2 regions of the Nocardiopsis sp. M1B1 genome follow, and region 1 is predicted to be linked to the other one. Evidence: riboswitches for the same ligand, from Rfam matches in the RefSeq annotation. Region 1 holds a riboswitch; the other holds the start of a gene.
The links. A riboswitch is a leader RNA that binds a small molecule or an ion and turns the genes downstream of it on or off. The one in region 1 is predicted to bind glycine.
Positions count from the first base shown of each region.

Region 2: another riboswitch for glycine. It lies ahead of gcvP (aminomethyl-transferring glycine dehydrogenase); the one in region 1 lies ahead of gcvT (glycine cleavage system aminomethyltransferase GcvT).

Region 1 is NZ_CP196194.1:1,339,477-1,343,371, forward strand. It holds gene glyA (serine hydroxymethyltransferase) at 1-69, opposite strand, end outside; gene gcvH (glycine cleavage system protein GcvH) at 77-457, opposite strand; gene gcvT (glycine cleavage system aminomethyltransferase GcvT) at 616-1,728, opposite strand; glycine riboswitch at 1,873-1,974, opposite strand; gene ACSTA4_RS06035 (penicillin-binding transpeptidase domain-containing protein) at 2,200-3,129, shown strand; gene ACSTA4_RS06040 (3-deoxy-7-phosphoheptulonate synthase) at 3,206-3,895, opposite strand, start outside.
Region 2 is NZ_CP196194.1:2,761,813-2,765,707, reverse strand. It holds gene gcvP (aminomethyl-transferring glycine dehydrogenase) at 1-1,888, opposite strand, end outside; glycine riboswitch at 1,987-2,076, opposite strand; gene ACSTA4_RS11805 (MerR family transcriptional regulator) at 2,308-2,796, opposite strand; gene ACSTA4_RS11800 (bifunctional nuclease family protein) at 3,264-3,737, opposite strand.

The DNA of each region.
Region 1 (3,895 bases):
GTCGACCGCGGCCGCCACCTCGGGGTCCAGTTCGCCCAGCGTCTGGTTGAGCGTGTTGTCAGTAGCCATCGGGGGCCTACTCCTCGCCTTCGGTCAGCTTGGTGTACTCCTCGGCGGAGAGAAGGTCGGAGGGCTCCTCGGAGATCCGGGCCCTGAACAGCCAACCGTCCTCGAAGGGCGAGGAGTTGATGGTCTCGGGCTCGTCCTCCAGGGCCGCGTTGACCTCGGTGACCTCACCGCTCACCGGCGAGTAGACGTCGCTGACGGACTTGGTGGACTCCACCTCGCCGCACGGCTCGTCCGCGGTCACCTCGCTGCCGACCTCGGGCACCTCGACGTAGACGATGTCGCCCAGGGACTCGGCGGCGAACGAGGTGATCCCGACGGTGGCGATCCCGTCCTCGACCACGACCCACTCGTGTTTGGCGGTGTAACCCAGCTCCGTGGGAACGCTCACTTCAACTCTCCTTGGAGGTGTTCCATTTTCCTGCCGCGCGCCCGTACGGCTGCCCGGCCCGGCCTACGCCCGGTCGCGCCCCGTGCGTGCGGGTCCCCTGTGGAGGGATCCCGCCGCGCTGGGGCGTGCGGGCCTTCGGGGTGTGAAGGCCCCTGCTGCTACGACTGCCGCTTGTAGAACGGCAGCTCGACCACGTCGACGTCCTCGCCCCGCCCGCGCACGTCCACGGTGAACGCGCCGGTCGAGGTGTCGAGGTCGCCGTCCACGTAGGCCATGGCGATGGGGCGGCCCAGGGTGGGTGAGGGCGCGCCGCTGGTGATGGTTCCGACGGAGGTGCCGTCGCGCAGGACCTCCTGGCCCTGGCGCAGCGGGCGGCGCCCGCGCGCGACGAGGCCGATGAGACGGCGGGGACGGGAGGAGCGGGAGGCCTCCTCCAGGGCCGAGCGGCCCACGAAGTCGCCCTTGTCGAACTTCACGACCCGGCCCAGACCGGCGTCGAAGGGGGTGAGGTCGGCGGTCAGCTCCTGCCCGTACAGCGGCATCCCGGCCTCCATGCGCAGGGTGTCGCGCGCGGAGAGCCCGGCGGGGACGAGGCCGTGCCGCTCGCCCTCGGCCATGAGGGCCTCCCACACCTCGGGGGCCCGGTCCGCGGGGCTGACGAAGATCTCGAAGCCGTCCTCGCCGGTGTAGCCGGTGCGGGCGAGCAGGACGGGCTCACCGGCGACGGTGTGCTCGTACCCGGCGTAGTAGCGGATGCCGTCCAGGTCGGCGTCGGTCAGCGGCGCCAGGACGTCGACGGCGCGGGGCCCCTGGACGGCGATCAGCGCGTACTCGGCCGACTCGTCGCGGACCTCGACGTCGAAGCCCGCGGCCCGCTCGGCCAGGGCCGGGGCGACCACCGCGGTGTTGGCGGCGTTGGCCACGACGAGGTACTCGTCCTCGCGCAGCCGGTAGACGATGAGGTCGTCCAGGACACCGCCGTCCTCGGCGGTGATCATGGAGTAGCGGGCGCGCCCCACCTTGACCTGGGACAGGTGGCCGACCAGCGCGTGGTCGAGGGCCTGGGCGGCCTGCGGGCCGGTCAGCCGGATCTCGCCCATGTGGGAGAGGTCGAACAGGCCCGCGGCCTCGCGCACCGCCCGGTGCTCGGCGGTCTCGCTGCCGTAGCGCAGCGGCATGAGCCACCCGGCGAAGTCGACGAGGGTGGCGCCGGCCTTCTCGTGGACCTCGCGCAGCGCTGTCGCGCGCGGCGCGGATGCGGCATCTGACATGGGCACTCCCGAGAGGATGGGCGTCGTGACTTGCGTGGCGTTGCCATCCTCCCCCTCTGTCATCTGTGCCTGAGAGCTTCGCCGCGCGCTCGGCGCGGCTTGCACCTTCGGCGAGGGACGGCTGTCCCTGCTTTCCAGAGTGGTCTCGCCCGTACGGTCCGCTGTGCCTGAGAGGTTGTCTTCGGGGAGGGATTGCTCCTTCGGCGGCCCGCGCTGGATACGCGGGCACTCTCCCGTACGGGGTCAGCAACACGTTCAGCCTAGCAGCGGCCGTGAACGGCGCCCAAGGGTGCCCGGCGCCGGGCGGGAGCGCCGGCGAGGCACCCGTGAGCGGCGCCGTCCGAGCCGTGCGCGCCGTGTCCGCCCCGGCCGCCGGGCTCCTCCGGTGTCCGACACTCCGGCCGCCTCCACCCTGGGGCGGGAGGGCGGGGATTAGCGTGTTCGGGGAGTACCGACCGGGGAGGGAGACGGATGCGAACCGACACCGGGAGGGCGGCGCGCGCCGCGCGCTCGCTCGCGGCCGGATGCGTCCTGTCCCTGGCCGCGGGCACGGGGTGCGCCGGGGCCGTGGACGGAGCGCGGGGGCCGGACGGGCGGGCCCGGGAGGGGGCGGAGACCGGGCCCCCGCCCCTGACGCGGGGTGACCTGGCCGCCGTCGAGCGCGAGGACCTGGAGGCGGTGTTCGCCGACGCGGGGGTGGAGGGCACCTTCGTGCTCCACGACGTGATGGAGCGGGAGGCGACCGTGGTGGAGCCGGAGCTGGCGCGCGAGCGCGCGGTCCCCGCGTCCACCTTCGACCTCGTCAGCACCCTGGTGGGGCTCCAGACGGGCGCGGTCGGGGACGTGGACGAGGTGGTCCCCCACGGGGGCGGACCCCAGCCCGTCGACCGGCGGGAGCGGGACACGGCCCTGCGCGAGGCCCTGCCCGCCTCGAACGTCCCCGTCTACCGGGAGGTGGCCCGCCGGATCGGGCACGGGCCGATGGCGGCCTGGGTGGACCGGCTGGACTACGGCAACCGTTCGGTGGGCGACGCACGGGCGCTGGACCGGTTCTGGCTGGAGGGGCCGCTGCAGATCTCCGCGATGGAGCAGACCGACTTCCTGGCGAGGCTGGCCCGCGACGAACTGCCCGTGGACGACGCCCACCAGGAGGCGGTGCGCGAACTCGCCGTTCTGGAGGAGGGCGAGGGCTACGCCCTCCACGCGAAGGCCGGGTGGGAGGCAGAGGCCGGTTCCGCGCCGGGCTGGTGGGTCGGCTGGGTCGAGAGCGGCGAGGACCTGTACACGTTCGCGCTGCGCGTCGAGCCGGAGGGGGACCAGGACGCCGAGCTGAGCGAGTCCCTGGGGAGGGAGATGCTCGTGGAGCTGGAGGTCCTGCCCGAGGAGGAGCGCACCGTCTGAACACCGCGCGGGCCCCGCGACGCGCGTCGGCCCGCCCCCGTCGCGGGAGCGGGCCGAGCGCGTCGTCCGGGAGTGGTTAGGCCTTGCGGCGCTGGCGCACGGCCTCGGCCAGCTGGGTCAGCACCTCGCCGGTGGTCTCCCAGCCCATGCACTTGTCGGTGATCGACTGGCCGTAGGTCAGGGCGGCGGGGTCGCCCAGCTTCTGGGCCCCCTCGACGATGAAGCTCTCCAGCATCACGCCGATGACGCCCTTCTGGCCCTCGGCGACCTGGGCGGCGATCGCGGCGGCCACACCGGGCTGGCGGGTGTGGTCCTTGCCGCTGTTGGCGTGGCTGGCGTCGATCATCAGGCGGCGGGGCAGCCCGGCGCCCTCGATGACGTCCAGAGCGGCGTCGACCGACCCGGCGTCGAAGTTGGGGCCGCTGCGGCCGCCGCGCAGGATGACGTGGCAGTCCGGGTTGCCCTCGGTGACGACCACCGAACCGGCGCCGGCGGGGTCGATGCCGAAGAAGGTGTGCGAGGCGGCGGCGGCGCCGACCGCGTCCACGGCCACCTGAACGTCGCCGTCGGTGCCGTTCTTGAAGCCCACGGGCGTGCTCAGGCCGCTGCTCAGCTGGCGGTGCACCTGGCTCTCGGTAGTGCGCGCCCCGATCGCGCCCCAGGAGACGACGTCGGCGATGTACTGCGGGGTGATGGGGTCGAGGAACTCGGTCCCGGCGGGCAGGCCGAGCGCGTTGATGTCCAGCAGCAGCTTGCGCGCGGTGCG
Region 2 (3,895 bases), 1.4 Mb from region 1:
TGTCGTCGCAGGCCACCACGGCCACGCGCATACCGGCCATCACGGCGCTGGCGGCGTTGGTGCCGTGCGCGGAGCTGGGGATCAGGCACACGTCGCGGTGGGCCTCGCCGCGCGAGCGGTGGTAGCCGCGGATGGCCAGCAGTCCGGCGAACTCGCCCTGGGACCCGGCGTTGGGCTGGAGGGACACCGCGTCGTAGCCGGTGACCTCGGCCAGCCAGGCCTCCAGCTGGCGGATGAGGGCCACGCTTCCGGCGGCCTGGTCCAGCGGCGCCAGCGGGTGCAGTCCGGCGAACTCGGGCCAGGTGACGGGCTCCATCTCCGCCGTGGCGTTGAGCTTCATGGTGCACGAGCCCAGCGGGATCATCGTGCGGTCCAGGGCCAGGTCGCGGTCGGAGAGGCGGCGCATGTAGCGCAGCAGCGAGGTCTCGCTGCGGTGGGTGCCGAACACCGGGTGGGTGAGGTAGTCCACCTGGCGGGCCAGCTCGGCGGGCAGGCGGTCGGCGTCCTCGTCCACGCTCAGGCGCACGCGCGAGGAGCCGCGCTCGGCCTCGCCGAAGGCGGCCAGGACCTTCTCCAGGTCGGCCTCGGTGGTGGTCTCGTCCACGCTCACGCCGACCGTGTACTCGTCCGCGGCCAGCAGGTTGTACCCGGCCTCCAGGGCGGACTCCACGACGCGGGCGGCGCTGGGCACGCGCACGCGCAGGGTGTCGAAGTAGGCGTGGTGCAGGACCTCGAAGCCGCGCTCGGCGAGGGCGTCGGCCAGGGCGGCGGTGCGGGTGTGCACCTGGCGGGCGATCGCACGCAGGCCGTCGGGGCCGTGGTAGACCGCGTACATCCCGGCCATGACGGCGAGCAGGACCTGCGCGGTGCAGATGTTGCTGGTGGCCTTCTCGCGGCGGATGTGCTGCTCGCGGGTCTGCAGCGCCAGGCGGTAGGCGGGCTTGCCCGCGTTGTCCACCGAGACGCCGACCAGGCGGCCGGGCAGCTGGCGGCGCAGCTTCTCGCCCACGGCCATGTAACCGGCGTGCGGGCCGCCGAAGCCGAGCGGGACGCCGAAGCGCTGGGTGGAGCCGACGGCGATGTCGGCGCCCAGGTCGCCGGGGCTGCGCAGCAGAGCCAGGGCCAGGATGTCGGCGGCCACCACCGCGAGGGCGCCGCGCTCGTGGGCCTGGGCGACGACCGGGCCCGGGTCGCGCACGGCTCCGCTGGAGGCCGGGTACTGCACCAGGACGCCGAAGGCGTCGCCCTCGGGCAGGCCCCGGGACAGGTCGGCGACCACGACCTCGATGCCCAGGGGTTCGGCGCGGGTGCGCAGCACGTGCAGGGTCTGGGGGAAGACGTCGGCGTCGACGACGAAGACGTCGGCCTTGCTCTTGGAGGCGCGGCGGGCCAGGGTCATGGCCTCGGCGGCGGCGGTGGCCTCGTCGAGCAGGGAGGAGCCCGAGACGGGCAGGCCGGTCAGGTCCGAGACCATGGTCTGGAAGTTGAGCAGGGCCTCCAGGCGGCCCTGGGAGATCTCGGGCTGGTAGGGCGTGTAGGCCGTGTACCAGGCGGGGTTCTCCATGATGTTGCGCAGGATGGCCGGCGGGGTGAGGGTGCCGTAGTAGCCCTGGCCGATCAGCGAGGTGCGCACCTGGTTGCGGGAGGCCAGGTCGCGCAGCTCGGCCAGGGCCTCGGCCTCGCTGAGCGCCGGGGGCAGATCCAGCGGCGCGCTGCGACCGGGGCCGGTGAGGATGGACTCGGGCACGGCGTCGGCCATGAGTTCGGCGGTGGAGCCGTAGCCGACCGCCTTGAGCATCTCCTGGACCTCGGCGGGCGTGGGGCCGATGTGGCGGTCGGCGAACACCCGGGCGGGCGCGCCCGGGGTGTGCACGGGCTGGTCTGGCACGGAGACCTCCTGGTGACAGGGCCGAGTCGGGTCGGCGGTGTTCCTCACGGTCTCCCCCTCTGTCACCGGGCACGAGGGTGCCCAGGCTTCAGAGCGGCCTCCTCCACGCGGTCCATGGTGCCTGAGAGGTTACTGGGGAGTATTGCCCCGTCGGCGCCCCGTTGCGGGGTCTCTCTCGCGCGGTGTCGACAGCCAGCTGACGATCTGTACGTGTGTACAAGCAGGGTGAATGTCGTTTTTCATCCCTGTTGTGACTACGACCGTACTCGATCGTCGCCTGGGGTAGCGCTCCCGGGCAGGCGTTTCGCCCACATCACACCGAGAGCCTGGAGGTTCCTCCAAGTAGCCGCGGGCCCGAAGTGCCCGCGCCCCCGGCCGACGCACGGCCGCCCCTGGGCTGCGGGCGGCGCCTGCCGGTCTCAGCCGGTGCGGCGCTCCCGGCGGCGCCTGGCCAGCTCGTCCACGGGCTGGGGCGCGGCGGCGGGCAGGTCGGCCCGCTCCTCCGCGGGCACCACGCCCAGGGCCTCCTCCACCTCGCGCCAGACGTTGCCCAGCGCCAGGCCGAACATGCCCTGACCGCGCTGCATGAGGTCCACGACCTCCTCCGGGGAGGTGCACTCGTAGACGCTGACGCCGTCGCTCATGAGGGTGATGCGGGCCAGGTCGGGGGCGGGTCGGCCGCGCAGGTGGTCGACCGCGGTGCGGATCTGCTGGAGGGATATCCCGGTGTCCAGGAGCCGTTTGGCGACCTTGAGCAACAGGATGTCGGGGAGGCTGTACAGGGGGGCGTTGTGGGCTCCGGTGAGCACGCTCGGCTCCACCAGGCCGGTCCTGGCCCAGTAGTCGAGCTGGCGGTAGCTGATCCCGGCGGCCGTACACGCCGCGGGGCCCCGATACCCGACGTCCATAGGCAGCGCCACCAAGTCTTCTTCGCACAGTAGGCCCTGCTGCCCCGCTAGCCGCAGCGCGGACCGCCTGTCATGGGGATCCCGCTTGCCGCTCGCTACCGCCACGCCGACCTCCGGCTTCTCGTCCCACGGCGGTCTCGACAGGGGATGTCCACTCAGGGAACGGGTGCGCCGTGGGTTCCACTGCACTGAAGGTAGGACGGCCGACCGGCAGCGTCAACGACACCGCGCGGCGCGTCGCCAAGTGCGCGCGGCGCCGGTGTGCCGGGGCCTCCCCGGTGGCGCCCGACGCGCAAGCGGGGGTTTCGGCCCTGATCATCACGACCACTTCCGTTACCCAATCTATCACCGGCTCCGCGGGCGAAGTCGCAGGTCGGGGCGTGTCCTCCCCGGCGCGCGCCACCACCGCGGCACGGGACCCGCGCCTGGGCGCGGGCCCCGGGGGAGTGCACGTGCGCCACGGGCCCCTACTCCGCGCGCCTGCCGAAGTCCTCGGGCGAGATGTTGTCCAGGAACTCCCGGAACGCCTCGACCTGGTCCTCCTGCTCGTCCGGGATGGGCATCCCGGCCTCGTCGATCACGTCCTCGTGCGCGTAGATGGGCGTGCCCGTCCGTAACGCCAGGGCGATCGAGTCGGAGGGGCGCGCGCTCACCTCCACGCCGTTGCTGAAGACCAGCTGGGCGTAGAAGATGCCGTCGCTGAGGCCGGTGATGTTCACCGTCTTGAGCCCGGTGTCCAGGGCGTCGAGGACGTCCCGGAACAGGTCGTGGGTGAGCGGTCTGGCCGGTGCGACGCCCTGTTGGGCCAGCGCGATCGCGGTGGCCTCCACACCGCCGATCCAGATCGGCAGGTAGCGGTCGCCTTCGGATTCCTTGAGCAGGACAATCGGCTGGTTCGAGGGCATCTCAACACGGACGCCGACGACCTCCATGTGCTTCACAGCGTCTCCGTCCCACGAGTCGTGATGCCGGATGGGCGCTCGTCCCTGCTCCCGCTGCGGATCAGGACCCGAGGGCGAAATCGGCACCCTTCGTTACAAAGCTCTCCGGCGGCGGGGGGCCGCAAACCTCATCGGCCCACCCGCCGCTCCCGCGGTCG